One region of the Kandleria sp. genome, then DNA from elsewhere that is predicted to be linked to it. Evidence: riboswitches for the same ligand, from Rfam matches in the RefSeq annotation. Region 1 holds a riboswitch; the other holds the start of a gene.
The links. Region 1 has a riboswitch for ZMP and ZTP ahead of J6L95_RS02065 (formate--tetrahydrofolate ligase). Riboswitches for the same ligand answer to the same signal wherever they lie in the genome.
Positions count from the first base shown of each region.

Region 2: it holds a riboswitch for ZMP and ZTP, as region 1 does, so the genes downstream of both, J6L95_RS06450 (phosphoribosylaminoimidazolecarboxamide formyltransferase) here and J6L95_RS02065 (formate--tetrahydrofolate ligase) in region 1, are expected to answer to the same signal.

Region 1 covers NZ_JAGBIX010000011.1:6,375-22,945, forward strand. Annotated here, with positions in the region: gene J6L95_RS02010 (ABC transporter ATP-binding protein) at 1-481, opposite strand, end outside; gene J6L95_RS02015 (DUF1653 domain-containing protein) at 561-818, opposite strand; gene J6L95_RS02020 (NAD(P)-dependent oxidoreductase) at 805-1,677, opposite strand; gene purB (adenylosuccinate lyase) at 1,724-3,103, opposite strand; gene J6L95_RS02030 (phosphoribosylformylglycinamidine synthase) at 3,119-6,850, opposite strand; gene purD (phosphoribosylamine--glycine ligase) at 6,860-8,113, opposite strand; gene J6L95_RS02040 (IMP cyclohydrolase) at 8,123-8,704, opposite strand; gene purN (phosphoribosylglycinamide formyltransferase) at 8,704-9,294, opposite strand; gene purM (phosphoribosylformylglycinamidine cyclo-ligase) at 9,288-10,313, opposite strand; gene purC (phosphoribosylaminoimidazolesuccinocarboxamide synthase) at 10,326-11,036, opposite strand; gene purE (5-(carboxyamino)imidazole ribonucleotide mutase) at 11,052-11,537, opposite strand; gene J6L95_RS02065 (formate--tetrahydrofolate ligase) at 11,547-13,217, opposite strand; ZMP/ZTP riboswitch at 13,294-13,374, opposite strand; gene J6L95_RS02070 (LytTR family transcriptional regulator DNA-binding domain-containing protein) at 13,413-14,093, opposite strand; gene rplT (50S ribosomal protein L20) at 14,226-14,585, opposite strand; gene rpmI (50S ribosomal protein L35) at 14,605-14,793, opposite strand; gene infC (translation initiation factor IF-3) at 14,809-15,366, opposite strand; gene J6L95_RS02090 (RluA family pseudouridine synthase) at 15,538-16,380, opposite strand; gene J6L95_RS02095 (glycerate kinase family protein) at 16,370-16,571, opposite strand, start outside.
Region 2 covers NZ_JAGBIX010000061.1:5,177-21,747, reverse strand. Annotated here, with positions in the region: gene J6L95_RS06455 (GGDEF domain-containing protein) at 1-99, opposite strand, end outside; cyclic di-GMP riboswitch class I at 150-225, opposite strand; gene J6L95_RS06450 (phosphoribosylaminoimidazolecarboxamide formyltransferase) at 294-1,472, opposite strand; ZMP/ZTP riboswitch at 1,517-1,595, opposite strand; gene J6L95_RS06445 (hypothetical protein) at 1,752-1,931, shown strand; gene J6L95_RS06440 (type II secretion system F family protein) at 1,954-2,787, shown strand; gene J6L95_RS06435 (hypothetical protein) at 2,787-3,083, shown strand; gene J6L95_RS06430 (DUF4860 domain-containing protein) at 3,099-3,563, shown strand; gene J6L95_RS06425 (hypothetical protein) at 3,560-3,952, shown strand; gene J6L95_RS06420 (hypothetical protein) at 3,949-4,449, shown strand; gene J6L95_RS10910 (hypothetical protein) at 4,449-4,763, shown strand; gene J6L95_RS06415 (type IV pilus twitching motility protein PilT) at 4,760-5,380, shown strand; gene mgtE (magnesium transporter) at 5,404-6,750, opposite strand; gene J6L95_RS06405 (cation diffusion facilitator family transporter) at 6,828-7,985, opposite strand; gene J6L95_RS06400 (hypothetical protein) at 8,025-8,378, opposite strand; gene J6L95_RS06395 (histidinol-phosphatase HisJ family protein) at 8,420-9,205, opposite strand; gene J6L95_RS06390 (hypothetical protein) at 9,215-9,472, opposite strand; gene J6L95_RS06385 (NAD(P)H-dependent oxidoreductase) at 9,620-10,294, opposite strand; gene J6L95_RS06380 (GHKL domain-containing protein) at 10,609-11,862, opposite strand; gene J6L95_RS06375 (LytR/AlgR family response regulator transcription factor) at 11,865-12,563, opposite strand; gene hisIE (bifunctional phosphoribosyl-AMP cyclohydrolase/phosphoribosyl-ATP diphosphatase HisIE) at 12,685-13,326, opposite strand; gene hisF (imidazole glycerol phosphate synthase subunit HisF) at 13,310-14,089, opposite strand; gene hisA (1-(5-phosphoribosyl)-5-[(5-phosphoribosylamino)methylideneamino]imidazole-4-carboxamide isomerase) at 14,079-14,798, opposite strand; gene hisH (imidazole glycerol phosphate synthase subunit HisH) at 14,776-15,402, opposite strand; gene hisB (imidazoleglycerol-phosphate dehydratase HisB) at 15,402-15,989, opposite strand; gene hisD (histidinol dehydrogenase) at 15,986-16,571, opposite strand, start outside.

The DNA of each region.
Region 1 (16,571 bases):
CCAAGAGAATAATAATTCTAAAGAAACTAGTCAGCTGTTCAGAAAGAAAGTTCTTGATCTGTTCAACATCACTTGTACATCTTTGAATAATATCTCCCGTAGAATTATCAATATACCAAGAGAAAGGCAATTTCTGAATATGTGAGAACAGACTGTTTCTCATTGTCTGAACCAGCGTCTCTGATCCTGCAGCATTCATTAGATTATAGATATATCTGCATACTGCTCCAAGCAAGGCAATGCCAATGACCAGAGCACCTACCAGATAAAGATGTTCACGAAGAAATCCAGTATCTATAAATGAAAGCGAAGAGGCTTTATGGCCAATGATGGAATCAACAGTAAATCCCACAATCTTCGGATTAATCAGATCAATAAACGACGCCAGTATTGCAAAAAGGATTCCTATTCCAAAATAACGTTTGCTTGAACGTAAAAAATAGAATACCAGTCTGCTGTTTGAAGAAAATTTCTGGTTCATACAAAACCTCCTTAACCAACCATTTATTGTATAAGATAAATGAAAAAATAAAAAGCAATATGATGAAAAAAGATCATATCTACATATGATCTTTTTCAAACCTGTATTTTTGTTTAATAGAAGGATACTTTTCATGATCCACTTCTTCTAAAAACATCTTTAATGGACGTACATACATTTTTTTATCCCCATAAAGTGCGCGATAGACCATCATATCCTCATCAGTTTCACTGTGCGTAGCAACACCAACAATTTCATAGAGATAAGTCATTGAAGAAGCATCCACAGTTTCTCTTTTAAAATGTCTGACAACATCGCCCTTATTAAATGTTCTCATAATAATGTGCCAACCCCTGTGTTCCTTCTTCGCCGTAGCCTTCTTCTTGCATCTTAGTCTCCATGGACAAGACTTTCTCAAGAACTTCTAAAGTCAAGTCGCGACTCAACGCTTCTTCATCCGCAATACGCATATCCTTTACAAAATGCTTAATAAAAAATCCTGGATTAAAATCTCCATCAATAATCTTCTGACCAAGATTTGAAAGCTGCCAGCTTCCGGCAGCGCCATTAGCAATAGTATCAAGCATCTTCTGCACATCTAGTCCAGCTTTCTTGCCATAAGCGATTGCTTCAACGGTTCCTGCAAGCGTACCGGCAATCGCAATCTGATTAGCCATCTTAGTGTGCTGGCCTGCACCGGCTTCTCCTTCATAGATCACATTTGTTCCCATTACTGATAGTAATGGTTTCATTTTTTCAAAGATCTCCTGATCTCCACCTACCATAATCGCAAGTGTGGCTTCTTTTGCCCCTTTATCTCCTCCAGATACAGGAGCGTCTAGTGAGTGGAGTCCTCTTTTTTGTGCTTCTTCATAGATGCGCTGTGACAATTTTGGTGAAGTTGTGGTCATATCAATCATGATAGAGCCTTCTTTCATATTTTCAATAACACCATCTTTGCCAAAGTATACTTCTTCAACATCTTTTGGAAAACCAATCATGGTCACCATGACATCAGAGCATCTTGCACATTCAGCAACATCATTGCACCAGATAGCCCCTTTTTCTAATAGATCAAGACATTTTTCTTTTGTACGGGTATAAACATACAATTCATGCCCAGCATTCTTTATATGTTCAGCCATAGGTTTTCCCATGACACCTAATCCAATAAATCCAATTTTCAATTCCATCACCTCATTAGTATTATAAAAGAAAAAGAAGATGAATCAAATCATCTTCTTATAATTCTTTTTTTGCGATACGAGCAGCATAGCCAATATATCCAGCTGGAGTCATATTAACTAATGTTTCTCTATCCTGATCAGAAAGAACTTCTAATCCCTTGGCAAATTCAAGAATAGCATCTTTAGAAATATTCTTTCCTCTTGTTAATGCCTTTAACTGATCATATGCATCTGCAATACCATATTTTCTAAGCATAGTCTGAATTGGTTCAGCTAATACTTCCCATTTTTCATTTAAGTCAGCAGCTAGCTTTTCTTCATTGATTACACATTTAGCAAGACCACCAGTTGTTTCATTGATTGCCTGTAAAGAATAACCGAATGCTAAACCTAAGTTACGCTGTGATGAAGAATCAGATAAATCTCTCTGCATTCTTGATTTAGGAAGCTTATTGCTTAATGATACACAAATATTATTTGAGAAATCAGCATTGGCTTCAGAGTTTTCAAATCTGATTGGATTGACTTTATGTGGCATAGTAGAAGAACCTACTTCACCTTTAACTGGAATCTGCTTGAAGTATTCCATTGAGATATATAGCCACATATCTACATCAAGATCCATTAAGACATTATTGAAATGACGAATACCATCTAGAATATGACAAGTATAGTCATGTGATTCAATCTGAGTTGTGAATGGGTTAAATGTTAAACCAAGATAATCTTCCACAAATTCCTTGTTTGCTTTTTCCCAATCCATATCAGGGAAAGGTACACCGATAGCAGAATAGTTACCTGTTGCACCATTGAATTTAGCTTTAATCTTAACTGCTTCTACATTTTCGATGCTAGAAAGGAAACGATAAGCGTACACCTTGAATTCCTTACCAATTGTAGTAGGTGTAGCTGGCTGTCCATGAGTATGAGCTAACATTGGAATATCAGCATACTGTAAAGCAAGACCATCAATTGTTTTTGCAAATTCTTTTGCTTTCTTAAGCCATACGTTCTTAAGACCATCTCTGATCATGCAGCCATATGAAGTATTGTTGATATCTTCTGAAGTACATCCGATATGCACAAAGCTTTCTAGCTTATGGAATCCTAATTCAGCAAGCTGTTCATCAATATAATATTCAACAGCCTTAACATCATGTCTTGTAGTCTTTTCAATTTCCTTAATACGCTTATAAGCATCAAAGTTGAATGAAGATGCAATATTCATTACACCAGAAAGATCTTTCTTTCTTGCTTCATTTAATACTGGCGTATCAATATGATCAATTAAATATTTTAACCACTGAATTTCTACAAAGACTCTATATTTTACAAGGGCATACTCAGAGAAATATTCTCCAAGCATATCCTTGATTACACCATATCTTCCATCTAAAGGTGATAAAGTTGTACATTCAAACTGTAATTTATCCATTCACATTCTCCTCATTTATTTAAAGTAAGCAACACCGGATTCAAATAATTTCTGATCCATGTCACCATAAATATTGATGTTTCTGTTGTCTCCCTGACGTTCACTATGTCCCATCTTACCGATGACTCTACCATCTTCAGAAAGAATACCTTCAATACCATACATAGAACCATTTGGATTGAATGGAGATTTCATAGTGACTTCATCATTTTCATCAACATACTGACTAAATACCTGACCATTGGCGATTAAACGATCTAAGACTTCCTTGTTTGCGACAAAGCGTCCTTCACCATGTGAAACAGGAATAATATGTGTATCTCCAACATTGACATTAGCTAACCATGGAGACTTAACAGATGAAATACGTGTTTTAACCATCTGTGATACATGACGTCCAATTGTATTGAATGTTAATGTTGCATCATCTTTAGTCATATCTCTAATGACACCATCTGGCAATAATCCCACTTTGACAAGTGCCTGGAATCCATTACAGATACCAATGATCAATCCTTCTCTATCAAGAAGCTTTTCAATTGCTTCTTTGATCTTAGGATTGCGTAATACTGTCGCAATAAATTTACCTGATCCTTCTGGTTCATCAGAAGCAGAGAATCCACCTGGAATCATCATAATCTGAGCACCATCAATAGCTTTAGCAAGCGCATTGATAGAGTTCTTGATATCATCATCACTTGTATTTTTAATCAATACAATTTCAGGAGTCCCTCCGGCTTTCTTGAATGCTCTAGCAGAATCATATTCACAGTTTGTACCTGGGAAAGCAGGAATAACAACTTTAACTTCATCGTAAGTCTTAGAAGCATGTGCTTTTCCTCTTTCGAATGTATCATTCACTTTAATCTCATCAGTTGGTGCTTTTGCGACTGTAGGATAAACATCTTCAAGTACGGCTGTATGTTCAGCATAGATATCATCAAGCATGACTTCTTCATCCTTGTAGATGACTTTATCGCTAGCAATAGTCTCACCAACAACTCTTGAATATTCAAGTGTTACTTCACCTTCAACTTCAAGAATCATATGACCGTAGTTCTTTTCAATTAAGTCTTCTAAAGTTAATTCTTCATTGATCTTAAGACCAATCTTATTACCAAATGCACTCTTATAGATAGCTTCAAGTAGACCACCATCTTTAATAGTATAAGCACTCTTGACGATACCTTTTCTCATTAATTCAAGAACAGCATCGTACTGTTTCTTAAGTGCATCAAAATCAAAGATACCAAATTCATCTTTTGGAATCATCACTTCAACAATAGTGTGTCCTGCTTCTTTCCATTCTGGAGAGATGATATGTTTTACATCTTCACCAGTAACCGCAAATGACACGAATGTTGGTGGTACATCAATATTTTCAAATGTACCTGACATAGAATCCTTACCACCGATTGAAGGTAATAATAATTCCTTCTGTGCTCTATAGGCACCAAGTAATGCAGCAAATGGCTGACCCCAACGAGTTGGATTATCCATTAGACGCTGGAAGAATTCCTGGAATGAGAAACGGATCTTATGATAATCACCGCCCATTGCGACAATCTTCGCAACAGATTCTACCACTGCACTGATGGCACCATGGTATGGAGACCATTCTGTGATTTTTGGATTATAGCCATATGACATTAATGAACATGTTGTTGTTTCTTTACCTAATACTGGAATTAAAGCAGCCATAGCTTCAGTTTCAGTACGGAATGTCTTTCCTCCATATGGAGAAAGAACAGTACCATTTCCGATAGAAGAGTCAAAACGTTCAACCAAGCCCTTCTGACTTGCGACAGAAAGACGAGTCATAACTTCTTTACTAGTTGCTTTAAAAGTATCCTGAGCTTTTACTTTTAATGGGTTCTTAGAGAAATCTGGTAATGGTACATTGACATCCTGATAACGTTTTGCACCATTCTTATTTAAGAATTCTCTTGAAAGATCAACAATGACTTTACCCTGATAACGCATTGTTAATCTACCTTTATCTGTTACATCAGCAACATATGTTGCTTCAAGGTTTTCATCAGCACAGCATGCTAACATAAAGTCTAAATCTTCTTTATTGATGACAATAGCCATACGTTCCTGAGATTCAGAAATAGCAAGCTCTGTACCATTTAATCCTTCATATTTCTTAGGTACAGCATCCAAGTTGATATCTAATCCATCAGCTAATTCACCAATTGCGACAGATACCCCACCGGCGCCAAAGTCATTACATCGAACGATCTTTTCAGAGAATTCACCATTTCTAAATAATCTCTGAATCTTACGTTCTTCAACTGGGTTACCTTTCTGTACTTCTGCACCTGCAGTTTCAGTTGTTTTTAATTCATGTTTCTTACTTGAACCAGTGGCACCACCGATACCATCACGACCAGTTCTTCCACCGATAAGCAATACAATCTGACCATTTTCTGGTTCTAATCTCTTAACCTGTTTCTTAGGCGCTGCAGCGACAACGGCACCAAGTTCCATTCTCTTAGCAACATAACCCTGATCATAGATTTCATGCACATAACCAGTTGTTAAACCAATCTGGTTACCATAGCTTGAGAATCCCTGAGCTGCTTCACGACAGATTTTTCTTTGTGGAAGCTTACCTTTCATTGTATCCTTCAATGACTGACGAGGATCACCAGCACCAGTAATACGCATTGACTGGTAAACATAAGCACGACCAGAAAGTGGGTCACGGATACATCCACCTAAACAAGTAGCAGCTCCACCAAATGGTTCAATTTCAGTAGGATGGTTATGAGTTTCATTCTTGAACATCAATAACCAATCTTCATCACCCTGATCAGTATGAACTTTTAATTCAACTGAGCAGGCATTGATTTCTTCTGAGACTTCCATATCGTCAAGATATCCACGTTTACGAAGTTCTTTCATACCGATTGTACCAAGATCCATTAATGTTAATGGTCTTGTAGTATTTACACCATAAACAAGATGACGACTTGCTTTATAGTTATCAATATCTTTTTCAAGAATTGTCTTGAATGCGCCATCTTCAATATGAATATCAGTTAATACTGTACCAAATGTAGTATGACGACAATGATCTGACCAGTATGTATCAAGAACCTTTAATTCAGTTTCAGTTGGATCACGCTGTTCTTCTACAAAGTAATCCTGTGTAACCTTAAGGTCATCATAGTTCATGGCCATGCCATTATCTTCAATATATTGAGAAAGTTCTTCTTTATTGAAAGATCTAAAGCCTTCAATAACAGGAACATCCTTGATTTCAATAGCTTTATCTTCCAAAGTTTCTGGCTTTTCTAATGAAGCGAGACGTGAATCTACTGGGTTAATTAAGAAATTTTCAATAGCAGGTACGTCTTCTTTTGTAATACCTTCAATAATATAAAGGCGAGCACATTTAACTTTTACGCCTTTTTCTTCAGTTAATAGCTGAAAACATTGAGCAGCAAAGTCAGCTCTAACATCATACTGTCCAGGAAGATATTCGATTGCGATAACTTCACTTTCCTGATGAGGATAATCTTCAAGATAAACATTATCCACCATTGGTTCAGAAAGAATTGTGTTAATACCCTTCTGAAGTACTTCTTCTGAAAGTCCCTGTAGATCATAACGATTAATAATTGTAACTTTCTCTACTTGTTTCATATCAAGCTGATGACGAAGCTGGTGTCTTACACTCTTGGCTTCAACAGCATTCTCTTCTCTTTTTGCGACATAAACGCGACAAACTTGACTCATGGAATCCTCCTAATGTAAACCTATATCTTTTCTGCAATACATACCATCAAAATGAATCTTTTCAATAGCCTGATAAACTTTTTCTCTTGTTTCATCTAAATGTTTTCCAACTGCACAAACATTAAGTACACGACCACCGTTTGTGACAAGCACACCATCTTTCATGGCAGTACCAGCATGGAATACAATTATATCATCTGGAAGCTGATCCAATCCAGTAATTGGAAGTGATTTTTCATAACTTCCTGGATATCCTCCACTAGAAAGAACAACACATGTAACCTGTTCATCTTTCCATTTAACTTCCACTTCATCAAGCTTAGATAATGCTACAGCATTCATGATCTCATAAAGATCACTATCTAATCTCAATAAGATAGACTGAGTTTCTGGATCACCAAATCTTACATTGAATTCTAGAACTTTAGCTTCATTGTTTTCTATCATCAATCCGATGAAGATTACACCTCTAAAGTCAAGACCATCTTCCTGTAGACCTTTAACAAAAGGTTCAAGAACAGTTTCTCTTAACTTTTCATCCATGCCACTTGGCATAAATGGGTTTGGTGAAACAGTTCCCATTCCTCCGGTATTTGGTCCCTTATTATTATCATAGATCTGTTTGTGATCTTTTGCGGAAACCATTGGAACAATTGTTTTACCATCAGTAAAACAAAGCAATGAACATTCAAATCCAGTCAAGAATTCTTCAATGACAACCTTACGGCCTGCCCCAGCAAGAATATCTCCACTTAACATGCTCTTAAGAGTCTCTTTAGCCATCTCTTCTTCTTCACAGATCACAACACCTTTACCAGCAGCTAAGCCATCAGCCTTGATGACTACAGGATAACTAAAATCATTTAATGCCTTATAAGCAGCATCTAATTCAGTTACTTCTACATACTTAGCTGTAGGAATATGATGCTTTTCCATAAATTTCTTAGAGAATGCTTTTGATCCTTCAAGATTAGCAGCAGCTTTTCTTGGGCCAAATACCTTATGTCCATGATCTTCTAATAAATCAGCTAATCCTAAGCATAATGGTACTTCAGGACCAATTACTGTTAATTCGATATTGTAGTCTTCTACGACCTTAAGAATCCCCTCAAGATCCTCTACGCTTCCAGGAATACATGTCCCAATTTCTGCAATCCCAGGATTTCCTGGTAATGCAAAAAGCTTATCGACATGTTCACTTTTTGCAAGTGCATAAGCGATGGCGTGTTCACGCCCACCGCTTCCAATTACCAATACGTTCATGTGTGCCTCCTATTTTTTAAGCTGTTCTTCAAAATAATGAGAGATCATTGTATCGTAGGCAGCTGTTTTTGAATATGCCTTATAAGCAAGATTCATACGGAATTTTAAGTCAGCTGTATTATTATGGATAGCATCCAATACATCTGAATAATCAGCTGGATCACTGACAATGAATACATCCTTGAAGTTCTTAGCAGCACTTCTGATCATTGAAGGACCACCGATATCAATATTTTCAACCATTTCTGGTAAATCTGCACCTTTTTCTAATGCTTTATCGAAAGCATATAAGTTACAGCAAACCAAATCGATTGGTGTAATATTCATTTCTTTGATTGTTTCTACATGTTTAGGATCATCTCTTCTATAAAGAAGTCCACCATGTACTTTTGGATGAAGAGTCTTTACTCTACCATCTAAGATTTCAGGAAAACCTGTTACATCTTCTATTGAGATAGCCTTTACGCCACCTTCAACTAACGCTTTGAATGTTCCTCCTGTAGAAACAATTTCAAAACCTTCTTTTTCAAGACCTTTTGCGAATTCTACAATTCCCGTTTTATCAGTTACTGACATTAATGCTCTTTTCATTATTTGATCTCCACTCTTTCATTTATGACCTGTAATTGACCATTGCAGAATAATCTTACTGCTTCTGGCAATAATATATGTTCTTCCCTTAATACTCGTTCCTGGATTTCTTCAGGAGATTTTACATCGCTGATATCTACAGCTTTCTGTAGGATGATTGGTCCACCATCAACTTCATTGCTGACGAAATGAACCGTACATCCAGAATATCTGACACCACGCTTATAGACAGCTTCATGGACATGCATTCCATAATAGCCTGGTCCACAGAAGGCAGGAATCAAGGAAGGATGAATATTGATGATCTTATTTTCATACTTAGCAATTGTTTTCTCCCCTACAATTGCAAGATATCCAGCAAGGACAATAAGATCAATCTTCTCTTCCTCAAAACGAGCGAGAATTTCATCTTCATCTCTGATCACTTCTGCCTTAATATTATGTTTTCTTGCTCTCTCTAGACCATAAGCCTTTTTTCTATTGGAAATAACAAGCTTAATCTCCCCATTGATTGAGCCTGCTTCACATGCATCGATGACTGACTGCAGATCCGTACCTCCTCCTGAAATACAAACTGCAATATTTAGCATAGTGTAACTCCCTTTTCACCGTTTGATAATGAACCTACAATATAGCATTCTTCTCCTGCTTCTTTGATAGCCTTCATAGCTGTATCTACATCACTAGGATCTAATGCAATAACCATTCCTAACCCCATGTTGAATGTGTTATACATCATCTTTTCTTCTACATGACCATTTTTAGCAATCAAATCAAAGATTGGCAAAACAGGATAACTATCTTTCTTGATAGTAGCATGAATACCTTCTGGCAACATTCTTGGTACGTTTTCATAGAATCCTCCACCAGTGATATGTGAGCATCCTTTTACTTTTACGCCAGCATTTTTTACATTCTTAAGTGCCTTAACATAGATTCTAGTTGGTTCAATTAACGCTTCCCCAAGTGTTTTACCCAACTCATCATAATATGTGTTTAATGATTCTTCAGTCATGTCAAAGACTTTTCTTACAAGAGAAAAACCATTTGAATGTACGCCGCTAGAAGCGATACCAACAAGGATATCTCCATCTTTCATTGTCTTTCCATCAATGATTTCTTTCTTCTCAACGACACCTACTGCAAATCCAGCTAAGTCATAATCTTCTTCAGGCATCAAACCTGGATGTTCAGCAGTTTCTCCCCCGATTAAAGCTGCTTCACTCTGTTTGCACCCTTCTGCAACACCTTTAACGATAGTTGCAATCTTTTCTGGATAGTTCTTTCCACATGCAATGTAGTCTAAGAAAAATAATGGTTCTCCCCCCGAACATGCTATATCATTTACGCACATTGCGACAGCATCAATACCGATTGTATCGTGTTTATCCATAATCATGGCCAATTTGACTTTTGTACCACAGCCATCTGTTCCTGACAGCAATACAGGTTCGTCATATTCCTTAATTTTAGAAAGGTCAAAGGCACCTGCGAAACCACCAAGTCCCCCTAAAACTTCTGGTCTCATAGTTTCTTTAACATAACCTTTCATTAATTCAACTGAACGATATCCTGCTTCGATATCCACGCCTGCTTTCTTGTAGTCCATAGAGTTCTCCTTCTATTTATTTTCCATTCTTGCTAAGACAGCCTTATATGTTTCAATTAAATCACCAATATCCTGTCTAAATACATCTTTGTCGTATTTCTTATTAGTGTTAACATCCCATAAACGGCATGAGTCTGGTGAGATTTCATCAGCCAATAGAATTTCGCCATCAGCAGTCTTACCAAATTCAATCTTGAAATCTACAAGCTTTAAATTTAAAGACAAGAAGAATTCTTTTAATAATTCATTAATCTTTAATGTAGAAGCTTTAATTTTAGCATATTCTTCTCTAGTACATAATGACATCGCTACTGCATGATCTTCATTAATTAAAGGATCACCGTATTCATCATTCTTATAGCTGATTTCGAAGATTGGTTCTTCTAATACAAGCCCTTCCTGACATCCAGTACGACGACAGAATGAACCTGTTGTAATATTTCTGACAATCACTTCCAATGGGAAGATTTCTACTTTCTTTACTAAATCATCTGTATCAGATAATTTCTTGATAAGATGAGTCTTGATTCCAGCTTCTTCAAGCATATCGAAGATAATACCTGAAATTGTATGGTTCAAGATACCCTTTCCAGCAAACTGATCATGTTTTACACCATTACCAGCAGTAGCATCATCTTTGTAATGCATGATAATTTCATTTTCATTTTCAGTTTCGTAAATTTGTTTAGCCTTTCCATCGTACAATAATTTGCCTAATTCCATTGTCCTATTCTCTCCTTAATATCTTTCTCTAATATCCTGATCTGTCTTAAGACATGCGTCTTCCTGTTCTTTTCTGAATGCTTTTAGCTTCTCGCTTAATTCTGGATATTTAATACCCATGATCTGCAATGCAAGATATGCAGCATTCTTTCCCCCATTAATTGCAACTGTCGCAACTGGTACGCCACTTGGCATCTGAACGATGCTCATTAACGCATCCAAGCCATCAAAAGCTACCGCTTTTAGTGGCACACCGATGACTGGCAATACAGTCATAGATGCGACTACGCCAGGTAATGCAGCAGCCATACCTGCTGCAGTGATAATTACATCTGTCCCGTTTTCATTACATTCGTTTACACATTCTTCTAATGCCTTATGCGCACGATGTGCGGATAAAGCTCTTACTGTAACTTCTGCACCAAAGTCTTTTAAGATGTGAATGCAAGCTTCCATCTTATCTGCATCTGAGGCAGAACCCATAATAATTGCAACTTTCATTGTATCCTCCTAGAACAATCCTACAATTGTGCCATCTTCATTTATATCCATGTGATTAGCAGCTGGATCTTTTGGCAGACCTGGCATTCTCATGATTGAACCTGAGATTGCGACGATAAATCCAGCACCTGTATTTGGAATAAGGTCATTGATTGTAACTGTGAATCCTTCAGGTCTTCCAAGTAGAGATGCATCATCTGATAATGAGTACTGTGTCTTAGCAATACAGATTGGCAAATGATCCAATCCCTGTTTAGTTAATGTTCTTAAAGCTGTCTTTGCTTTCTTAGTAAAAGCAACATCTTTAGCCCCGTAGATTTCACTTGCAATTGTCTTGATCTTTTCTTCAATAGAAAGATCTAGATCATAAATTGGATGGTAATGTGATTCTTCATTTTCAAGTACATCTAATAATGTCTCAGCTAATTCAAGACCACCTTCTCCACCTTTAGCCCATACTTCTGAGATTGCGACTTTAGCGCCATCTTTTTCACAGATTTCTTTTAATAGCTCTAATTCAGCTTGTGTATCTGTTGGGAATGCATTAATAGCTACTACTGAAGGTAATCCATACTTATTAATATTTTCAATATGTTTTCTTAAATTTTCAATACCGTTCTTTAATGCTTCAAGATTTTCTTCTGAAAGATCTTTTTTATCTACACCGCCATGCATCTTTAAGGCACGAATTGTGGCTACGATTACAACGGCATCAGGTTTAAGTCCGGCCTGACGGCATTTAATGTCAAGGAACTTTTCAGCGCCAAGATCAGCACCGAAACCAGCTTCAGTAATGGCATAATCACCAAGTTTCATAGCAAGTCTAGTTGCCATGACAGAGTTACATCCATGAGCGATATTCGCAAATGGACCACCATGTACAAATACTGGAGTATGATCAAGTGTCTGAACAAGATTTGGCTTAATGGCATCTTTTAATAATAGAGCGACAGCCCCTGTTGCATGAATATCATTCACTGTAACTGGATTACCACTTCTGCTGTAAGCAACAATCATACGTCCTGCTCTTTCTTTTAGATCTTCAAGAGAAGTCGCTAAACAAAGAATAGCCATGACTTCACTCGCTACCGAGATATCAAAACCATCTTCTCTTGGTACACCATTCATTTTGCCACCCATACCGATGACAATTTTTCTTAAGGCACGATCATTTAAATCGACGCATCTTTTCCATACAATACGTCTTACATCGATATCTAATGGATTGCCCTGCTGAATAGAGTTATCTAGCATTGCGGCAATAAGATTATTAGCAGTTGTAATAGCATGAATATCACCAGTGAAATGAAGGTTGATATCTTCCATTGGTACAACCTGTGCATATCCTCCACCAGCTGCACCACCCTTGATTCCAAAACATGGACCAAGACTTGGTTCACGCATAGCTACAACGGATTTCTTTCCCATTAAGTTAAGTGCCTGAGATAACCCAATCATTGTTGTTGTCTTCCCTTCACCAGCTGGTGTTGGGTTGATTGCTGTTACCAGAACAAGCTTTCCATTTTCATTGTTTTCTACCTTCTTGAGCGTATCAAGCGAAACCTTTGCTTTATATTTTCCATAAAGTTCTAGATCATCATCGCTTAGACCTAGTTTTGCTGCTACTTCAGCAATTGGTTCCATTTTTGTCTGCTGCGCAATTTCTACATCAGTTAACATGACTAATCCTCCCTGTCACTATTCTATCACATCCCGATGAGAGCTCCTAAAACCAAAAAAAGAGCCTACTCATCCAGGTGCTAGCCCAGACGGTCGACTCCTTAACATTATACTTCCATGTGGTTCTTTCCACTTTCCGTCAGTCGTATAACTGAGTAAATAATAGCATTAATTTCTACAGTTGACAACACACTTTTATCTATTTTTTACCATCAGTCCTGCCCTCACTTCTTCGTAATCCCTTTCAAAATCACGCTTGTAAGTTCTCGTTAAATGATAGGATGAATTATTCCCCATCAATACAACATTATTTTTAAAACTTCTGATTTGCATAAGGTTCACATAAATCCCTTTTCTCACCTGTCTAAAATGGTGATTATACAAAAATTTCTTATCTTTTCTAAACGCATGAAGCCCCAAAGAATAGGTTCCATAATAAGTATACAAAGTCACCTTGCGATTTCTCATCTCTACCACATAAATTTCCTGTGTACTAAAGATTAAAGGATTCCCATCAACATTAATATCCACTACCGTGCGATTAAAGGGACGACAATAGTAAAAGCGCAGTCTTATGGCCTCTAGACTTTCTTCACTGTAATCATGGATAACATCATCTGCTCTTAATTTGATAGCTTCCAGATAATGATCATTATTTTGTGTAAAATATATAGCATAAATATTTGAATAATATTTTACTCGACTTAATAAATCAAGTTCATCTTCTACTAGAACAATACTGCTTTCATTGCGTCTGCAGAAATTTAATAGTCTTTCTTTGCTTGAACAAAGGATAAAATTGACATTCTGATAAATTCTCATCAGCTTATCATGCAGTAAATTATCTTTTATATAACAAAACACCTTTTCACTCATTCCAACCACCTAATATCATTTTAATATCTTTTTGAATTAAATGAAATACTAGGCAAAACATTTCTGTACACCAAATAGTAGCAAAAAAAAGCTGTAATGAAATATCATTTCATTACAGCCTCTATTCAATAATTATTTTGCTAAAGCTTCTTTAGCAGTATTAACTAATGTAGTGAATGTTTCAGGATCACAGATTGCGATTTCTGATAACATTTTTCTGTTGATTTCGATGTTAGCTAATTTTAAACCGTGCATTAACTGAGAGTAAGAGATTTCGTTCATTCTAGCTGCAGCGTTGATACGTGCAATCCATAATTTTCTCATTTCTCTCTTAAGAGTTCTTCTATCTCTGTATGCATACTTCATTGAATGCATAACCTGCTCATGAGCAGTCTTATATAATTTATGTTTAGCTCCAAAGTAACCTTTAGCTAATTTAATGGTTTTCTTTCTTCTACGTCTAGTTGTATAGTTTCCTTTAACTCTTGCCATTCCTGTTTCCTCCTACTTCTTAGATTCTAGATTTGATTCTCTTGTAATCTGATGGATGTACTGTACCAGATTTTGCTAAGTGTTTTTTCTGTTTATGAGTCTTGTTAGCAGCTAAGTGTGAAACGTAAGCATGGCTTCTCTTTAATTTTCCGCTTCCAGTCTTCTTTAAACGTTTTTTAAGACCGCTATGAGTTTTCATTTTTGGCATAATTATATCCTCCTACTATTTGCTTTTCTTAGGTGCGAGCACCGCAGTCAATGTTCGCCCCTCCATTTTTGCTGGCTTTTCAATTGTACAGAACTCTTCACATTCTGCCACAAAATCATCAAGTATTTTCTGTCCGATGTCGATGTGTGCCATCTGTCTACCTCTAAATCTGACCGCAATCTTGACTTTATCACCTGCTTCAAGCCATTTCAAAGTACGTTTTAATTTAACGTTCTTATCATGAACATCGATCGTAGGTGATAACTGTGTTTCTTTTACAGATACCTGTTTAGAGTTCTTTCTCATTTCTCTAGCTTTCTTCTGCTGTTCGAAACGATATTTTCCATAATCCATGATTCTGCATACTGGTGGTTTTGCTTTAGGTGCAACGCATACTAAATCAAGTTCTGCATCGTATGCTTTCTGCTGAGCATCTCTTGAGCTCATTGTTCCAAGCTGTTCCCCTGTGCTGTCAATCACAAGCACTTCCTTAAATCGGATTCTTTCATTAACCAAATCTTCATTTTTCTTTGGTTTTGTTCTGTCATACCTTCTGATAAAAGCCACCTCCATTTATTGCTTTTTTTCAAATAAAAAGTGAGCGCATGCGCACCCACTTGTCCTTAAAGAATAATCTTTGTGACATTTGCCCACCGACTGAGTCAATCGGGCGAGAAGCAGGTACTTCTTCTTTCCACTTTTTATTTACTTGTACATAATAATCAATTCTTTTAAGACTGTCAACTATTTTTTTAATTTTCCTGTCACTTTATAAAAAGTCTCTGGCATCTCTGTCTTAAATGTCATTGTCTTATGCGTAAACGGATGTTCAAATGCAAAGATATTCGCATGAAGCGCAAGTCTTCTAATCGGATTCGTCTGTGCGCCATATTTTCGATCTCCAGCAATTGGATGTCCTAATGAGGACATATGAACACGAATCTGATTCTTTCTTCCTGTTTCAATAAAGACATCAAGCAAAGTATAGCCTTTGACATTCTTTAAGACATGATAATTTGTGATAGCCTTCTTCCCTTTCTTATTAGAAACATAGACTTTTTGCATCTTGTTTTCAGAAAGATAATTCTCAATACGACCATCTTTCTTGATAGTCCCTTCTACAATCGCCTGATAACTTCTTTCTAATACATAATCATTCCAGTTATGAGTAAGCTCTTCATAGAGCTTCTTGTTTTTCACAAACATCATAACACCTGATGTATCCTGATCTAAACGATGAACAAGATACGCTTTTTCTTTCTTTTTCTTCAAGTAGCCATTAACAATCATAAAAGCAGTCTCACTTTTATTATGCATGGTCTGTTCAGAAACCAAGCCACTTGGCTTATTGATCACAATAATCTCTTTATCTTCATAAAGAATAGGGAAAGGAAGATCCTGTCTTGATTTTTTTCCTAGTTCTACTTCATCACCAGCATGTAGAAGAAAAGCATGATAGCTTTCGCTCTTCCCATTGACAAGTACCTGATTAAACTTTAATGCTTTCTTTAAATCATTTCTTTTCTTTGATGTTGCTTCTAAAAGAAAATTTAACAATTCTGTTTCCTGTGTAACTTTATATTTCATAATGCTTAAGATACTCTCTTACTTCCTGTTCTAGATTGCTTGCACCTTTCTTTAATAATTCATGAAGCGGTGCTTCTTCGTGATTGATACATCTTATATCATAAAAGCCAGCTTCTAGTAAAGCCTCTTTATCTTCTACTTTACCAGCAAACCCTACGACTTTCTTATTATACTTTTTAGCTAGCTCCAAT
Region 2 (16,571 bases), on a different contig from region 1:
CATTGTCAACATATTCTTTTTTGCTAAACGATTATATATTTTTCTATCTTTCATAAATGTATATCGGCCTTTAATGGCCGTACGTAAAAAATTTAACATAATAACTCCTAAAAAAAAGCATTGTGCGGACACAATGCTACTGAAAGTATTTTTGCAGCTGGCAACCAGTTTAAAGGCCCTATAGCTTTGCGTCATGAATTTTCATTCATTTTGCCTATAAATTTGTTATCTATGGAATACTAACATACAAATTGCAAAAAGTAAATAAAAGACTACCGAAGCAGCCTTTTTTATTAATGATGGAATAATCTTAAATGAGTAAAGGCAAGAACCATATCATAGCGATCAGCAGTTTCGATAACATGATCATCTCTGATTGATCCTCCTGCTTCACCTACATACTTAACGCCACTCTTATGTGCTCTTTCAATATTGTCACCGAATGGGAAGAATGCGTCTGAGCCAAGTACAACATCAGTGTTGCCAGCTAACCATTCTTTCTTTTCTTCTCTTGTTAATGGTTCAGGTCTAACTTTGAATGTATTCTGCCATACATCATCACCTAATACATCTTCATAATCATCTGATAAATAGATATCAATTGCATTATCACGATCAGCACGTCTAATACCATCAACAAACTGTAAATCAAGAACTCTTGGATGCTGACGTAAATACCACTTATCAGCTTTATCTCCTGCTAATCTTGTACAGTGAATTCTAGACTGCTGTCCAGCACCGATACCGATAGCCTGACCGTTCTTTACATAACATACTGAGTTTGACTGAGTATACTTTAATGTAATCATTGATAAGATCAAATCATTCATGATATGATCTGGAATTTCTTTATTCTTGCTGACGATTTCATTAAATAATGCAGGTGTGATCTTAGCATCATTTCTACCCTGTTCAAAAGTAATACCGAATACCTGTTTTCTTTCAATTGGTTCAGGTTTATAATCTGGATCAATTTTTAATACGCAATAGTTACCACGTTTTTTCTTCTTAAGAATTTCTAAGGCTTCTTCTGTATAGCCTGGTGCAATGATACCATCACTGACTTCAATACGAATAAGATCTGCAGTTACTGCATCCACAACATCACTCATTGCACAGAAATCACCGTATGAGCTCATACGATCGCTTCCTCTTGCTTTAATGTAAGCATTAGCTAATGGTGTTAATTCTTCAGGTGATTTTTTAACAAAGTACATTTTTCTTTCAACTTCAGTCAAAGGTGTACCTAGTGCTACACCAGCTGGTGATACATGCTTAAAGCTTGCAGCACATGGAATATTGATTGCTTCTTTTAATTCCTTAACAAGCTGCCAGCTGTTTAAGGCATCCAATAAATTAATATAACCAGGTTTTCCATTTACAACTTCAATTGGAAGTTCCCCTGCTTCACAATAAACCTTTGCAGGTTTCTGATTAGGATTGCAGCCATACTTTAGTTCTAATTCTTTCATCTTTTTTCCTCCACATTAATCAAAAAGAGCCCACTCATCCAGGCATCTTTTGCCCAGACGGTCGGCTCTTTAAAATTATACTTCATGTGGTCTATTCCACTTCCGTCAGTCGTATAACTACTAATATACTACTGAAGTTTTTAAAAAAATGCAAGCAATTATTATCTTTGTTTTTTTTCTTCAATATAAAATCAAAGAAGTCACAAGATTGTGTTATAGAATGTCAAAATATAGTATAATATAGAAAACATAAGAGTTTATGGAAAGGATGTGTTTATTATGAAAAAGAATAAGCTCAGCAATATCGAGATTGCCGAGTTTACAAACCAGTTATCACTTACATTGCATGCGGGTATTTCTATCTTTGAAGGAATCTCCATCATGCGTGATGACATCAATGGAACCAATCACTTTATTCATTCTATCTATAAAGATATGGATAATTGGGAAATCTTTTAGTGAAGCATTACAGAATACGGAAATGTTTCCTGATTATACCATCAGCATGATTAATATTGGTGAAGAGACGGGTCGACTAGAAGAAATTCTTGCTCGTCTATCAAAACATTATCAAAGACTACATGAAAATAATGAAAACATTAATGCGGCATTGTCTTATCCAATGATCATGATTGCCATGATGGCCGTTGTTGTCATTGTCCTTATTACTCAGGTTCTTCCTATTTTCAATCATGTTTTCCAAAGTCTAGGAACCTCTATCAACGCTTTCTCATTATTTGTACTGACATTAGGAAAAACGTTAGCTCGCTATTCTTGGGTCTTCATCGTATTGCTGTTCCTTCTTGTAGGATACGTAGTCTATGTGAAGAACTCAGAAAAAGGGAAATTAAAACTCTATCGCTTCTTGACTCATTTCCCACCGACAAGAGATCTTCTTATGAAGATGGCTCTTTCTCACTTTACAAGTGGTCTAGCAATTGCCTTAAGTAGCGGTATGACAATTGAAGAATCTATTGATCTTTCAAAAGAACTTGTTAAAAATCATGAACTATTAAGTTTACGTATTAATAAAGCACAGGATATCATGAAAGAAAAAGATATTGTCTCAGCGTTAACTGAAACACGCATTCTTTCTGGTATGTATGCTCGTTTTATTAAGATTGGCTATAGAACAGGCGGAATGGAAACGATCTTTGATAACATTGCAACAAGATATGAGAATGAAACAAACGATCGTATCAGTCGCTTGATTGGTATCATCGAACCTTCATTGGTTGCCATTTTATCCATTATTACAGGAATCATTCTTTTAAGTGTCATGTTGCCACTTATCGGAATTATGAGTAGCCTTTAATGAAACTCTTAAAAAGACATCTTATTTCCATATTGATCTTTCTTACTGCTCTTCTCCTTATGTTAGCAGGTATACGGACGATGAACGTATCGACAAGAAAAGATCAATATAATAGCCTAGAAAAGGCTATCAATACTACCATTCTTGAATGCTATATACAGGAAGGTCACTATCCAGAAAACTTAAAGGAAATTGAAAATGAATATCATTTAACTTATGATCATTCACTCTTTAAGGTAACCTACAAGTTCATCAATGAAGATGACTATCCTGATGTACATATCACAATACTCTAGAAAGGAGGGCTTAGCATGCAAAGAAAATCGCACTCTATCGATATTGTCTTCGTACTTATACTATTCAGCGTATTCTCACTAAGCGCCCTTTCTATTGTCTATATTGGTGCTAATGTCTATGGCTCTTCAACTAAGACAACTGATAATATCAGAAACTTTGATTTGAGCATGAACTATGTTGTAGAGAAGGTAAAGATTCATAACAATGGATCAATTAATATCATCAAGAATAATGATAATGATATCTTAAAATACCAGCTTAACAACAAGAAAGACCATTATATGTTCTGTTATCAGGGTTTTCTTTGTGAATATAGCGCAGATCCCAATGAAGCATTTGATCCTCAAAAAGGAAAGCATGTGATTGAGATGGATAGAATGAGTTTATCTATGCATCGCTATCAGCTTAAAATCACCATGATCATCAAAGACCATAGTCGTGAATCCTTCATTAATCTTGTAAGGAGTGATTTAGAATGAGAATACATAATAAAAGCAGTCTTTTCCTCATGGAAATCATCTTTTCACTCTTATTCTTCTCTGTTGCCGGAAGTATCTGTGTACAGCTATTTATTAAAAGTCATATTATCAGCCAAGAAACAAAATATCTTTCTAATGCTAATATGATGGCTAATAATATAGCGGAAACATATCGTGCCCACACACTTACTGATCATTATCCTTATGATAAAGATAAGAATATTTACTTTGATAACAACTGGATTTTAACCAATAGCGATAATGCGGTCTTTGTTGCCCATCTTACTTTTTCAGACAATATGCTAAGAATTGAATTTATTCATGATGGTGACAGCATTCTAAGTCTTAAAGTAAGAGCCTATAATCAGAGGGTGGTGAATCGCTCATGAAAAAATATACAATGAATGTCGGGATTAGCTTCTTTCTGATTATATTCATCATATTATGTATAAGTACCTTCTCACTATTGTCAGCAGTCAGTGCTGTCAATACTAAAAAAGCAACTGAACTTTCAGTTACTCATCGTAGCTACTACTACACATTGACTAATAATGTACAAGATCGTCTAAAAGAAATTGATGATCAGCTTTATAGTTTCTATAAGAGCACTTCTTCTAAAAAGGACTATTTTAAAAAGCTTTCCTCTTTAAAGGGAGACTATGAAATTAACGACCATACCATTTCTTTTACGGATTCATATCGTGACTTAAAGATTTCTGTTAAACTGGAAGCCTTATATCCTGGCAATAAATTCTATAAGATCACAAAGTGGGCTATTGTTTCTACTAATACTCCTGATAATGCAGGTAAGATGAAAACACATTCTGATGACGATGATGACGGCAGTGAATCAGGTACAATTGAAATTTGGGGTGAGCAGAACTAATGGATTTAATTGAAATTTTAAAATATGCCAAAGCAAAGGATGCATCTGATATCTTCTTCATTGCCGGGCAGCCTATTACATTTAAAGTGTATAACGAGCTGATTCCACTAAATGATCAGAAACTGATGCCTGATGATACAGAAAGACTAATCAATACGATCTTCGAGATGTCTCACCGTGATAAAAAGAAATATCATGATATGGGTGATGATGATTTTTCATTCTCTGTCCCTGATGTTTCAAGATTTCGTGTGAGCACATACCGACAAAGAGGATCCATGGCAGCGGTAAATCTACGACACAGGCTTGTATGATTGATGCCATCAACAACAATTATGCAAAGCACATCATTACCTTGGAAGATCCGATTGAACATCTTCATTCACATAAAAAATCGATTGTGTCACAGCGTGAAATCACAATCGATAGCGCATCGTATATAAATGCACTCCGTGCCGCTTTAAGACAAGCGCCTGATGTTATATTACTTGGGGAAATGCGTGATTATGAAACAATCAAGACGGCCCTCATGGCCGCGGAGACCGGCCATACGGTTATCTCCACATTGCACACCATCGGTGCCGCAAAAACAATTGATCGTATCATTGATGTCTTTCCTGCCAACCAGCAGCGACAGATTGCTCTGCAGCTGTCACTGACCTTGGAAACAGTTATTTCTCAGCAGCTGATTCCAACAACTGACAATCGTCTTGTGCCTGTATTTGAAGTCATGAAAATCAATACAGCGATTCGCAATATGATTCGTGACAATAAGATTCATCAGATTGATGGTATCATCTCATCGAGTCCAGACTCTGAGATGATTTCAATGGATCAAAGTCTCTTGGCACTATACAAGCGTCAATTGATTACTAAAGAAACGGCTTTGATCTATGCATCCAATCCGGATATGCTTAGCAGAAAACTATAAAAGGAACACCGCTGTGTTCCTTTTTATTGTACCAATAATGGCAAGAATAATGTCGCTAGCCCAAGGAAGAATAAGAACCCTAGGCAGTCTGTTACAGTTGTTACAAAAACACCAGATGCTAATGCTGGGTCAATATGACACTTTCTTAATACCACTGGAACAAGGTAACCAGCAATGTTGGCTGCTACCATATTCAAAACCATCGCTAACGCTGCCACAAGACCGAACCATGGGTTATGAGCAAACCACCATGAGCCAAGTCCGACAAATATACCAATGGTAATTCCTGTAAGGAGTCCCACACCGACTTCCTTAAAGAAGATCTTTAAAGCATTATCTCTATCAATTTCTCCTAAAGAAAGACCACGAACAAGAATAGTCAATGACTGTGTTCCCGCATTGCCTCCCATTCCTGTTACGATGGACATGATGGATGCAAGAGAAACAACTTTCGCGATTGTTCCTGAGAATTTATCGACAACCGCTGCTGCCATAACCGCAGTCGCAAGATTGACAATAAGCCAAGGTACACGTGAAATATAGGATTCAATTAAAGTTGAATCTACACGTTCTTCACCTGACATACCTGCCATCAAGTTGATATCTTCGGTTGTTTCATCTTCAATAACGTCCATGATATCATCGATTTCAATGATACCAAGCATTCTGTTTTCATCATCTACAACAGGCATCATGATGAAGCTATACTTCATGAATGTTTTAGCAACATCTTCCTGATCTTCTAGATAATTGATTGTTTTCACATTTTCATTGGTAATATCTAGAATTGGTGTATCAAAAGATGATTCTACAATATCTCTTAATGAGACAACGCCCTTTAGAATTCCATCTTTGTCTACGACATATAAGTAATACTTAGGAAGATCTTCCAATGAGGCTGAATGAAGATAATTCAAAGTATCTAGAACAGTATTTTTAGCACGAATACTGATGTAATCAGTAGTCATCAGACCACCGGCAGTTTCTGGATCATATGTCAGAAGGTTTTCAATGGTCTGTTTATCGTCATGATCAAGGTTGGATAAAACCTGTGACTTTTCTTCTTCGTCTAATTCACCTACGATATCCGCAAGTTCATCATCACTCATCTCATCGAGGATTTCTCTTTGTCTATCTTTTAATAATGATGTAAGTAAAGTATACTGATCATCTTCATCATCCTCTTCTTCGATGATATCCGCAATCATATCATTAGGAAGCTTCGATAAGATCAGATCCGCATGATCAGGATGATCATGAATAATTTCAAGAATATCGGCCGGGTGTATACTATCAATCGCTTCTTCTATTTGTTCTTTATTACCTTTACGAAGTAATTCTTCAATATCCTTCAAAGTTAAATTGGACATGTATACACCTCCTTTATTTTCAACTTAATCATCTTAACATGCTCTATTTTTTTAAACAATACAATATCGTTTTGATTTTAATAGTAAGCGTAATCATAAGCGATAACACATTCATAAGCATCATCAATATGACTGATTTCCGTCTTTATTTTCTTATCAATCTCTTTTTCACTGCCATTATGGTCTGGCAAGAGAACATCAAATATCAATTTTGTATGTGTTCCTTTCACGATTCTGAAGTCGTGAATTGAGTAGCGTTCATCGATTTTGGCGATGATCTGTTCTACTTGATCTTTTAATCTATTGGTAAGAGGATCATGAAGCTGAATAGGGTCCATATGAATTGTGGTAAATATCTGGAATTTTTCAGATATATCTTTTTCAATACTGTCAATAAGGTCATGTGCTTCTAGCATGTCTGATTCACTATCTATTTCTAGATGTACAATAAGATAACGACGTCCTGGTCCATAGTCGTGGATCATCATATCATGTACACCATAGATGCCATCATAATTCATCAATGTTTTAGTGATAGCCTTGATTTCTTCTTTATCTGGTACTTTTCCTAATAAGTTATCGATCATATCACGAAGGATATCCCAACCTGATTTCATGACAAACAATGAAAGTAGGACACCGATAAGACCATCTAATGGAAATGTGGTAAAACATGAGCCTACCAATGCGACCATTGAACCAAATGTAGTGATAACATCATTAAGACTGTCTCTTCCTGTAGCTAAAAGTGTCTCTGAAGAGATGATATGTCCTGCTTTTGTATTAAAAGTATACATCCAAAGTTTAATCATGATGGATACGCATAAGGCAATCAATGCGGGAATGGAGAAGTTTAATTTAACTGGATTGATAATTTTCAATGAAGATTCGATAAGACAAGTTGCACCTACATAAATAATCAATGCAGAAATAAATAGTCCCGTCAGATATTCATAACGACCATGTCCGTATGGATGATGGGCATCTGGTTTTTTTCCGGATAACTTAAAACCAGTCAATGAGGCAATATTCGATGCCGCATCGGACAAGTTGTTATATCCATCCGCAATGATAGCTGATGAATGCACAAATGTACCAAAAACTAATTTAAAAGCGACACAAATAAAATTGGCTATGATAGAAAGAACAGAACAAAGTACTCCGTACTTTTCTCTTATTTCTACCATTGATAATTGATCTTCTTTTATAAATATTCTTGATAATAATGTAAACATTTTTATCCCCCCTTTAAAAAAAGTACACGAGTGCGTGTACTAAAAAATGCTGACAATTTTTCTTAAATAAATATTCTTTCCATCTCTAACAATAAGCTTTTCATCTTCCATTTCGCTAAGATAGCCGGCAATCTTTTCACGATCTACGGCCTTGTTGGCAAGAACTTTCAAGCTTTCTACTATTGCTGGTGAATCATCTTTAATAAAGGCAAGATTCTTTTTGTCATACTGTGCATGTTTAATCATGACATTTAGACAAGCGACATAAGCCCACTTTACTTCGAGTCTTACAAGTTTATACTGCATTCCATCAAAGAGTTCAGCAGGTACATAATATTGTGTCGTTGTAGCCTTTTTGATTTCGTATAGACTTTCTTTATCAAATAATTCCATTGTATCAATTCCTTTCTAATGAATATTATAGCATCTAAGCGTTAATCTTTCACTCTTTTTGTAAACGTCGTTACATCTTGAAAACCAAGTTCTTCATAATGTCTGATTACATCATCCACATGTTCTCCAACACGTTCACTTGTATGTGCATCTGTTCCAACAGTAATGATTTCTCCTCCTAACTCCTTATATCTTTTAATAATATCAAAGCTAGGGAAACCACATGTCTTTCTTAATTTATATCCACTTGTATTGACTTCAATACCTTTACCTTTTTTAATAAGTGTCTTTAATATTTCATCAATAGTATCTGTGTATTGATCATAATCAATAGAACGATCTTCATATGGACCGTATCTTTCAATATAATCAAGGTGTCCTAAGACATCAAAGCAATCAAATGTCTTAACACATCTTAAAGTCTCTTCAAAAAACTCACGATGGGCTTCTTCTTTGCTTTTATTCTTAAAGAAATCTCCATAATAGAATTCAGTATGTCTAATGACATGAATGGATCCAATAACAAAATCATAAGGTGAACTCTTAATAAAATCATTGATTTCATCATAATGATCACAATCAAGACCAATCTCTACACCAATCTTAACTGTAATTTGTGACTGGTATTCTTCTTTTAACTTTGATAATTCTTTAAAGTAAGCATCTGTATCTAGTTCAAAGGTATCAATAGGATAATCAAAATCACGATGATCTGTAAAACAGATTTCATCCAATCCTTTCTTGATAGCCATTTTAATATGTTCACGTGGAGACGCTTCGCTGTCTCCAGAAAATGCAGTATGCATATGATAATCTATATGTCTCATCTTAATCTCCTAATAACATCTCTCTGTCTCTTCAATGATGATACGTAATTTCTTATTTTTACGATCTGCTTTTTTTATTCGCTTAATGAACATATCATCAAAGATCATATTAGAAGAATATAGAAAGATAATATTCATATTTTTGACATGAAGAAGTAAATGGTAGAAGGCTTCTAGATCATTAACATCACATACCAATAGGTCATTGATAGTATCAAAAAATGCATCCTTGTTTTCTATAAATCTGAAATCGATGTATATATCCATAATCATCACCGATTTCATTATAGCACAAAGATGCATTTTCTTTCGTCAATTACACTATTTATTCCTTTTGATTTCTCCTTCAATAATACATCCAAAGAGAATTGCTACTAAAATCAATATTAAGATCATTATTTATCCCCCCAGACATTATTTCAAGTCATGTTCTTTAATATATTGAGCCAAAGAGTCATAAGGCAAAAACTCTTTCCAGCGTTCTTGCTTATTTGTTATTACATTATGTTTCATTTCAGTTAAAACCAATCTTTTTACATATGTAAAAAGTTTTTCTTGTCTGATTGTAAATGTACATACATTATCCTCAATCCTTTTCATCATTGTATCAATCTGTGAGAATAGACAATCTAGATCATAATCAATATCACTGCTCATTGTATAATGCTCATGACTGCCAATAACTTCTGCTCCAAATGATTTAAAGAGTTCACAGAAGTATTCTGAAAGCTCCTTAGCACCATGAGTGGAAGCATAATTGAAAATAATGACTTTCTTTCTGATCAATGGAAATTCATGCATTCTATATGATACATTATCAAATTCTATTTTAAGTGCTCCTGGCATTTGTTTTAAATAAACAGGGCAAAGCAGAATGATGCCGTCGGCCTTCATCAGTTTCTGTTCAAAAAGAGAAGGGCCTTTTTCACAGGCATCCATATCCGCATCATAGCGTGATATTTGTGCGTGGGACTGATCAAATATATCTACAGTACAATCTTTATCTTTTAAATACTCTGTTACCTGACCAAGAAAATAATCGTCCATGCCATTTTTTCTTGGACTCCCTTTTATTATAAGTATATTCATTCCACACATTCCCCTTCCTACTTTGCTAATTACACTATAATTGCAAGTGAAAGATTTCTCTATGATTATTAGATGAGTGGTCTTTTTTTTCTCTTAGTGGTCATCAGCTGACAAAAAAAGGGGCCTGATTATTTCTAATCAGGCAAGGGTAACAAATAAAAATATAAAAAAGAATTTAATTATAGATTATCTTTTACCATAGATTAAACGCCAAATTTCTCTAAGCAAAGTATAAACCATAAATACGTCCTCCTTTATCCTATTTCATTGTAGCATCAGGGATAAAAAAGTCGTATTAAAAGTCGACGAACGGTCTATTTTATAGACGAACGGTTTCTTAAGCGTACATCGGTGATAAATTCCCCTTCTTTTACATCAAAACTATAGACACCATCATATTTTTTTACAATCTTCTCAATGTTCTTTAAACCAAATCCATGATGTCTTTTATTCTTGCTGGTAGTCATATGACAATCATCTTCAACACAGCTGTTCTTCATGACAATATAAATAAACAGATTTTCTTCAATGAAGTTAACTTCCACATGGCCATGTTCCTGCTTCTTTAATGATTCAGCTGCATTCTTGATCATATTGGAGACTAGAACTGTAAGATCTAGTTCTTCAATGGATAGATCATCGGATAAGAACCCTTTAATCTTTATTTGATGATTATCTGTTAACGGTAAGAAGTAGTAGTTTAATATCGTGTTAACAATATCATTTCCTACATCATAATTACGTGTAGAAATAGCGTTTATTTCTGATGTCATCTGATCAATGAATACACGTAATTGATCATATTCATGATTATTAAGATAATTCTTCATAACCAAAAGTTCAGAGATAAGATCATGTCTAAACTGACGGGTATCCTGCTCTTTTAATAAAAGCTGATCAAAATAATCTTTTTGTTGATGATTATAAGTATCTAACAAACTGTTCTTAAACTTCTCACTTTCAATTTCTCTAAAAGTTGCTAACAGTATTGCCAGACACATCATGATGGTCACACCAGCGGCAGTAGTCACTACAAATCCTCTGATGAAATCTTCATGATTCAATAAATCAGAAAGCAAGAATGTATAGTAGCTATAGGCTACAATTAATCCTACTGAGACAATGGTTGTAAGAACCAGTACTTTTGTTGGCATTTCATGGAAATCCTGAGGAATACGTACACCGGAGAGTCCTAAAAGCATTTCCGCAAAAATAATGACACATAAGGTAATTAAATCATTATTAATAAATGTTGCTCCGATGATATAATCCACTCCAAATATGACTGTATTTTCAAGCAATGAGACAATGAGTACAGAATAAATTAAAGAAACAATAGTTTCTCTTCTTTCCATATCGAATATCAGCCGCATAAAAATAAGAGCTACGAGCGTTGCAGATATTGAAGAATAATAAGGATCATAGAATAATGCGATCACGATAACCAATATTACAATCACTTCAATGATCTTTGACCACTTAATCTGACGATATTCCTTCTTATAGATCATCCTAAACAATACAAAATATTCTAATAATGTAAGCAGGAATTTTAATGCGATTTTCATAGTTATATTTTTCCTCTTAACTCAAAGTTCATGATAGCCTTCATCATTCCCTTCTTCTTTCTTCTAGAAATAGGAATCTCTTTTCCTGATATCGTGATGATACAATCATCCTGTAGATCTCTTATTTTGCTGATGTTTACCACATAACTACGATGACAGCTCATAAATAGTTCTTTATCCAGAGTTTCTTCCATCTTTTTAAGAGGACAGTTACAATCGTAAGTCTCTTGTTTACAGACAATTTCTACATAGTCCTTTACAGCTTTTATATACTCGATATCTTTCTCAAAGATCTTATATTTTCTTCCCTTCTTAGAAACCACATGTGTTGTATAGCCAATAATCTGACTCTTGGCATACTGAATAGCTTCTACAAGTTCATCTTTATCAATAGGTTTAGTGACAAAACGGCTAGCCCCTATCATAAAGGCTTCCTTGAATCGTTCACGTTTACTTGAAATCATTATGATCAATGGTTCAATGCCATTGTTTTTTAGTCTCTTGGCTGTTTCTATTCCATCAAGAACACCCATATCTATATCTAAAAGTAAGATGGAGAACATTTCTTTATATTGGAGAAGTGATTCTCCATCATAAACAGATACAAATTCAAAGACATCATCATACTCGCTTAACATCTCTTTGATTGTACTATGAATAACTGGATCATCATCACAGATCATCACTCTATTTTTATTCATATGTTTTCCCCCTTACTACATAATACTTTATCATTTTACTATATAAAATGATATAAATCTATCACCAAACATCCCTTGCTACCATATGGCATAAAAAATCTGATGCATTGCATCAGATCCTTTAGTATTCTCCTCTAGTATGGAAAACTTTCTTATTGCCAGAAATTTTATGTCTTTCTTTCAATAGTTTTTCAACATCTTCGACTTTAACACCACGATTAGCCATAAGTACCATCACATGATAATATAAGTCTCCAATTTCACCAATTAAATCTTCTTTGCTGTCGTTTTTAGCAGCAATAACTGTTTCAGTAGCTTCTTCTCCAACCTTCTTGCAGATTTTATCTACACCTTCATTTAGAAGATAATTTGTATAAGACTTCTCTACAGGATGTTCAATACGATCCATGATTGTCCCATAAAGGGCATCTGCAAGAGAACTGTTATCATATGGAATAATGTCATCAAAGAAACATGAATAATGTCCTGTATGACATGCAGCACCTGTCTGTGTTACATAAATTAACAATGTATCCTGATCACAGTCAAGAGACATTCCTTCAATATGCTGGAAATGTCCTGATGTTTCTCCTTTATGCCACAATTCCTGTCTGCTTCTTGAATAGAAGTATGTTTCATGTGTTTTTAACATCATGTCATATGCTTCTTCATTTACATAAGCAAGCATCAATACCTGCTTAGTCTTAACATCCTGCACGATAGCAGGAATCAATCCATTCATCTTATTAAAGTCCGGTTTCATGATTTCTCCTTACTGGAATGCTATACTTTTCGCATTCATCTTTTACTTCATCAATTGTTGCTTCTTTATAATGGAACAAGCTTGCAGCTAGTGCTGCATCACAGTTTGTTTCTTTAAAGACTTTTGCCATATCTTCCTTACCGCCGCATCCCCCGCTGGCAATGACAGGAATGCTGACAACATTCATAACAGCTTTTAACATATCAATATCAAAGCCATCTCTTGTACCATCTGCATCCATGCTTGTAAGCAGAATTTCTCCCGCACCGAGTTCTTCACATTTCTTGACCCATTCAATTAAATCTACACCGGTATTGACTCTTCCCCCAGCCACATAGACATCATATCCTGTGTCATCTTCACGTTTTTTTGCATCGATCGCAACGACAACACACTGCACGCCAAATTCATCAGCAGCTTCTTTTATAAGCTGTGGATTCTTAATAGCTGCAGAGTTGACAGAGACCTTATCTGCTCCACTCGATAAAATCATACGGAAATCTTCGATTGTACGAATACCTCCACCTACACATAAAGGAATAGACAGCTCAGAAGCTGCTCGTTCAATCAAGTCTCTGATAATGCCTCGATCTTCATATGTTGCAGTGATATCCAAGAATACGACTTCGTCAGCCGACTGACGATCGTATTCTTTAGCTAATTCAACAGGGTCTCCTACATCCTTTAGACCAACAAAGTTGACACCTTTTACTACTTTTCCATCTTTAATATCAAGACAAGGAATAATACGTTTAGCCAACATGTGCAATCACCTCACCGAGATTAACAGTGCCTTCATAGAATGCTTTTCCGACAATGCAGGCATAATATCCTCTTCTAGAAGCTTCAAGGATATCTTCATTATCCTTAACCCCACCTGATACAACAAAATCCATATTAGAATTATTCTTGATTGTTTCATATAAATCAAATGAAGGACCTTTTAAAGTACCATCCTTAGAAATATCTGTACAGACAATCGTTTTCACACCGATTTCTTCTAGCTGATGAATAAAATCAAGATAATAGATATCAGATGTTTCTAGCCATCCTGAAGTAGAAACATAGCCATCCTTGACATCCACTCCTACGACAATACGACTGGCATCATATTTTTTAAGACACTCTTTTACAAACTGAGGATCTTTTAATGCGGCGGTACCAAGAATGACACGATCAATACCTACTTCACTTAAATAGTAATCCACTGTTTCAATATTACGGATTCCTCCTCCTAATTCGATAGGCATAGAAACAGTTTCACGAATCTTCTTGATAACTTCCTGATTCTTTGCAGCAGCATCTTTTGCACCATCTAAGTCTACAAGATGAAGATATTTAGCCCCCATCTTCTCAAATTCTTTTGCTAATTTATGTGGATGATATGAATATACTGTCTTTTGTTCATAATCACCTTTATAAAGACGAACGGCTTCTCCATCTTTTAAATCAATTGCTGGTATCACTAACATCTTCTATCAGCTCCTTAAATGCTTTTAATATCTTCTTCCCAACTTCTCCACTCTTTTCTGGATGGAATTGACATCCCCATACATTTCCTTTACCTACAAGAGCAGGAATTTTTGATCCGCCGTATTCTACATAACAGATCAGTTCTTCATCTGGGCAAACAGCCCCAAATGAATGTACAAAATAAACGTAATCTTTCTCTTTAATATGTGAAAGAAGCGGATGGTTCTGATTAAAAATCAGCTCATTCCATCCCATATGAGGAATCTTGGCATTAACCTGTAATTTCTGTACCGATCCTTCTAGAAAACCTAATCCATTGCATTCTTCAACTTCATAGCCCTTCTTGAAAAGAACCTGCATGCCAAGACATATTCCCATAATGGGAATATTCTTCTCTTTCGCCTGTGAAAGAACATCAATGAGGCCATATTCTTCTAAATGACTCATCGCTACTGGAAAAGTACCTACACCAGGAAGAACAATTCCCTGGGCTTTCAATATCAATTCAGGATCCCTTGTTACAACTGTCTCCATTCCTTGTCTTTTAAAAGCATTAGAGACTGAAGCAAGGTTCCCTACATTATAATCAATAACTGCAATCATTAAAGAACCCCCTTGCTAGAAGAGACTTCATCTTTAAACTCTTCATCAATAGAAACAGCTTTTCTTAATGCTCTTCCTGTTGCCTTGAACATCGCTTCAATAATATGGTGTGTATTACGTCCATAATGTTCATTGATATGTAAAGTCATCAATGAATTATAAGCAAAGGCTCTAAAGAACTCTTCTGTCATTTCTGTTTCATAATTGCCAAGCACTGCTGTTGGCAATTCAGCATTATAGACAAGATAGCTTCTTCCACTTAAATCAAGATCTACAGTAACAAGTGCTTCATCCATCGGAATCGTAAAGCTGCCATAGCGTACGATTCCTCTTTTTTCACCTAAAGCATTCTTAAGTGCTATTCCTAAGGCAATGCCAATATCTTCAACAGTATGATGTGAATCTACCTGAAGATCACCTTCACATTTAAGAGAAAGATCCATTCGTGCATGGAATGCCAATAATGTCAGCATGTGATCTAAAAATCCTACACCGGTATCAATATTGGCATCACCTTTCCCATCAAGATTCAAACTTAATTGAATCTTAGTTTCTTTTGTTTCTCTATTGATACTATACTCTCTCATAAATCCTCCTCGAATCTTACTCTCACGCTATTAGCATGAGCATCCAATCCTTCAAGATGTGCAAATTTCTGTACGTCATCCTTAAATGTTTCCAAAACCTGTTTTGGATAATAAGAGAATGCAGAATGTTTAACAAAATCATATACACCTAAAGCAGAATAGAACTTAGCAGTTCCTCCTGTAGGCAAGACATGGTTTGTACCTGACATATAATCACCTAATGGTTCTGGAGTATATTCTCCTAAGAAAATTGATCCTGCATTCTTGATATATGGCAACATGTCTACTGGATGGTCTACAAGAACTTCAAGATGTTCAGGAGCTAATGCATTAGATACATCAAAGGCTGTTTTGATATCATCTACGATTACTGCTCCACCATAATTTGTAAGTGATTCTTCAATAATTTCTCGTCTAGGTAAAGTGACAATCTGTTTCTTTAATTCTACGTCCACTTCTTTTGCTAAAGCTTCTGAAGTCGTAATTAAAGTGGCACTTGCTAATTTATCATGTTCAGCCTGACTCATTAAGTCTGCGGCAATATAGCGTGGATTTGCTTTTTCATCTGCGATGATCAAGATT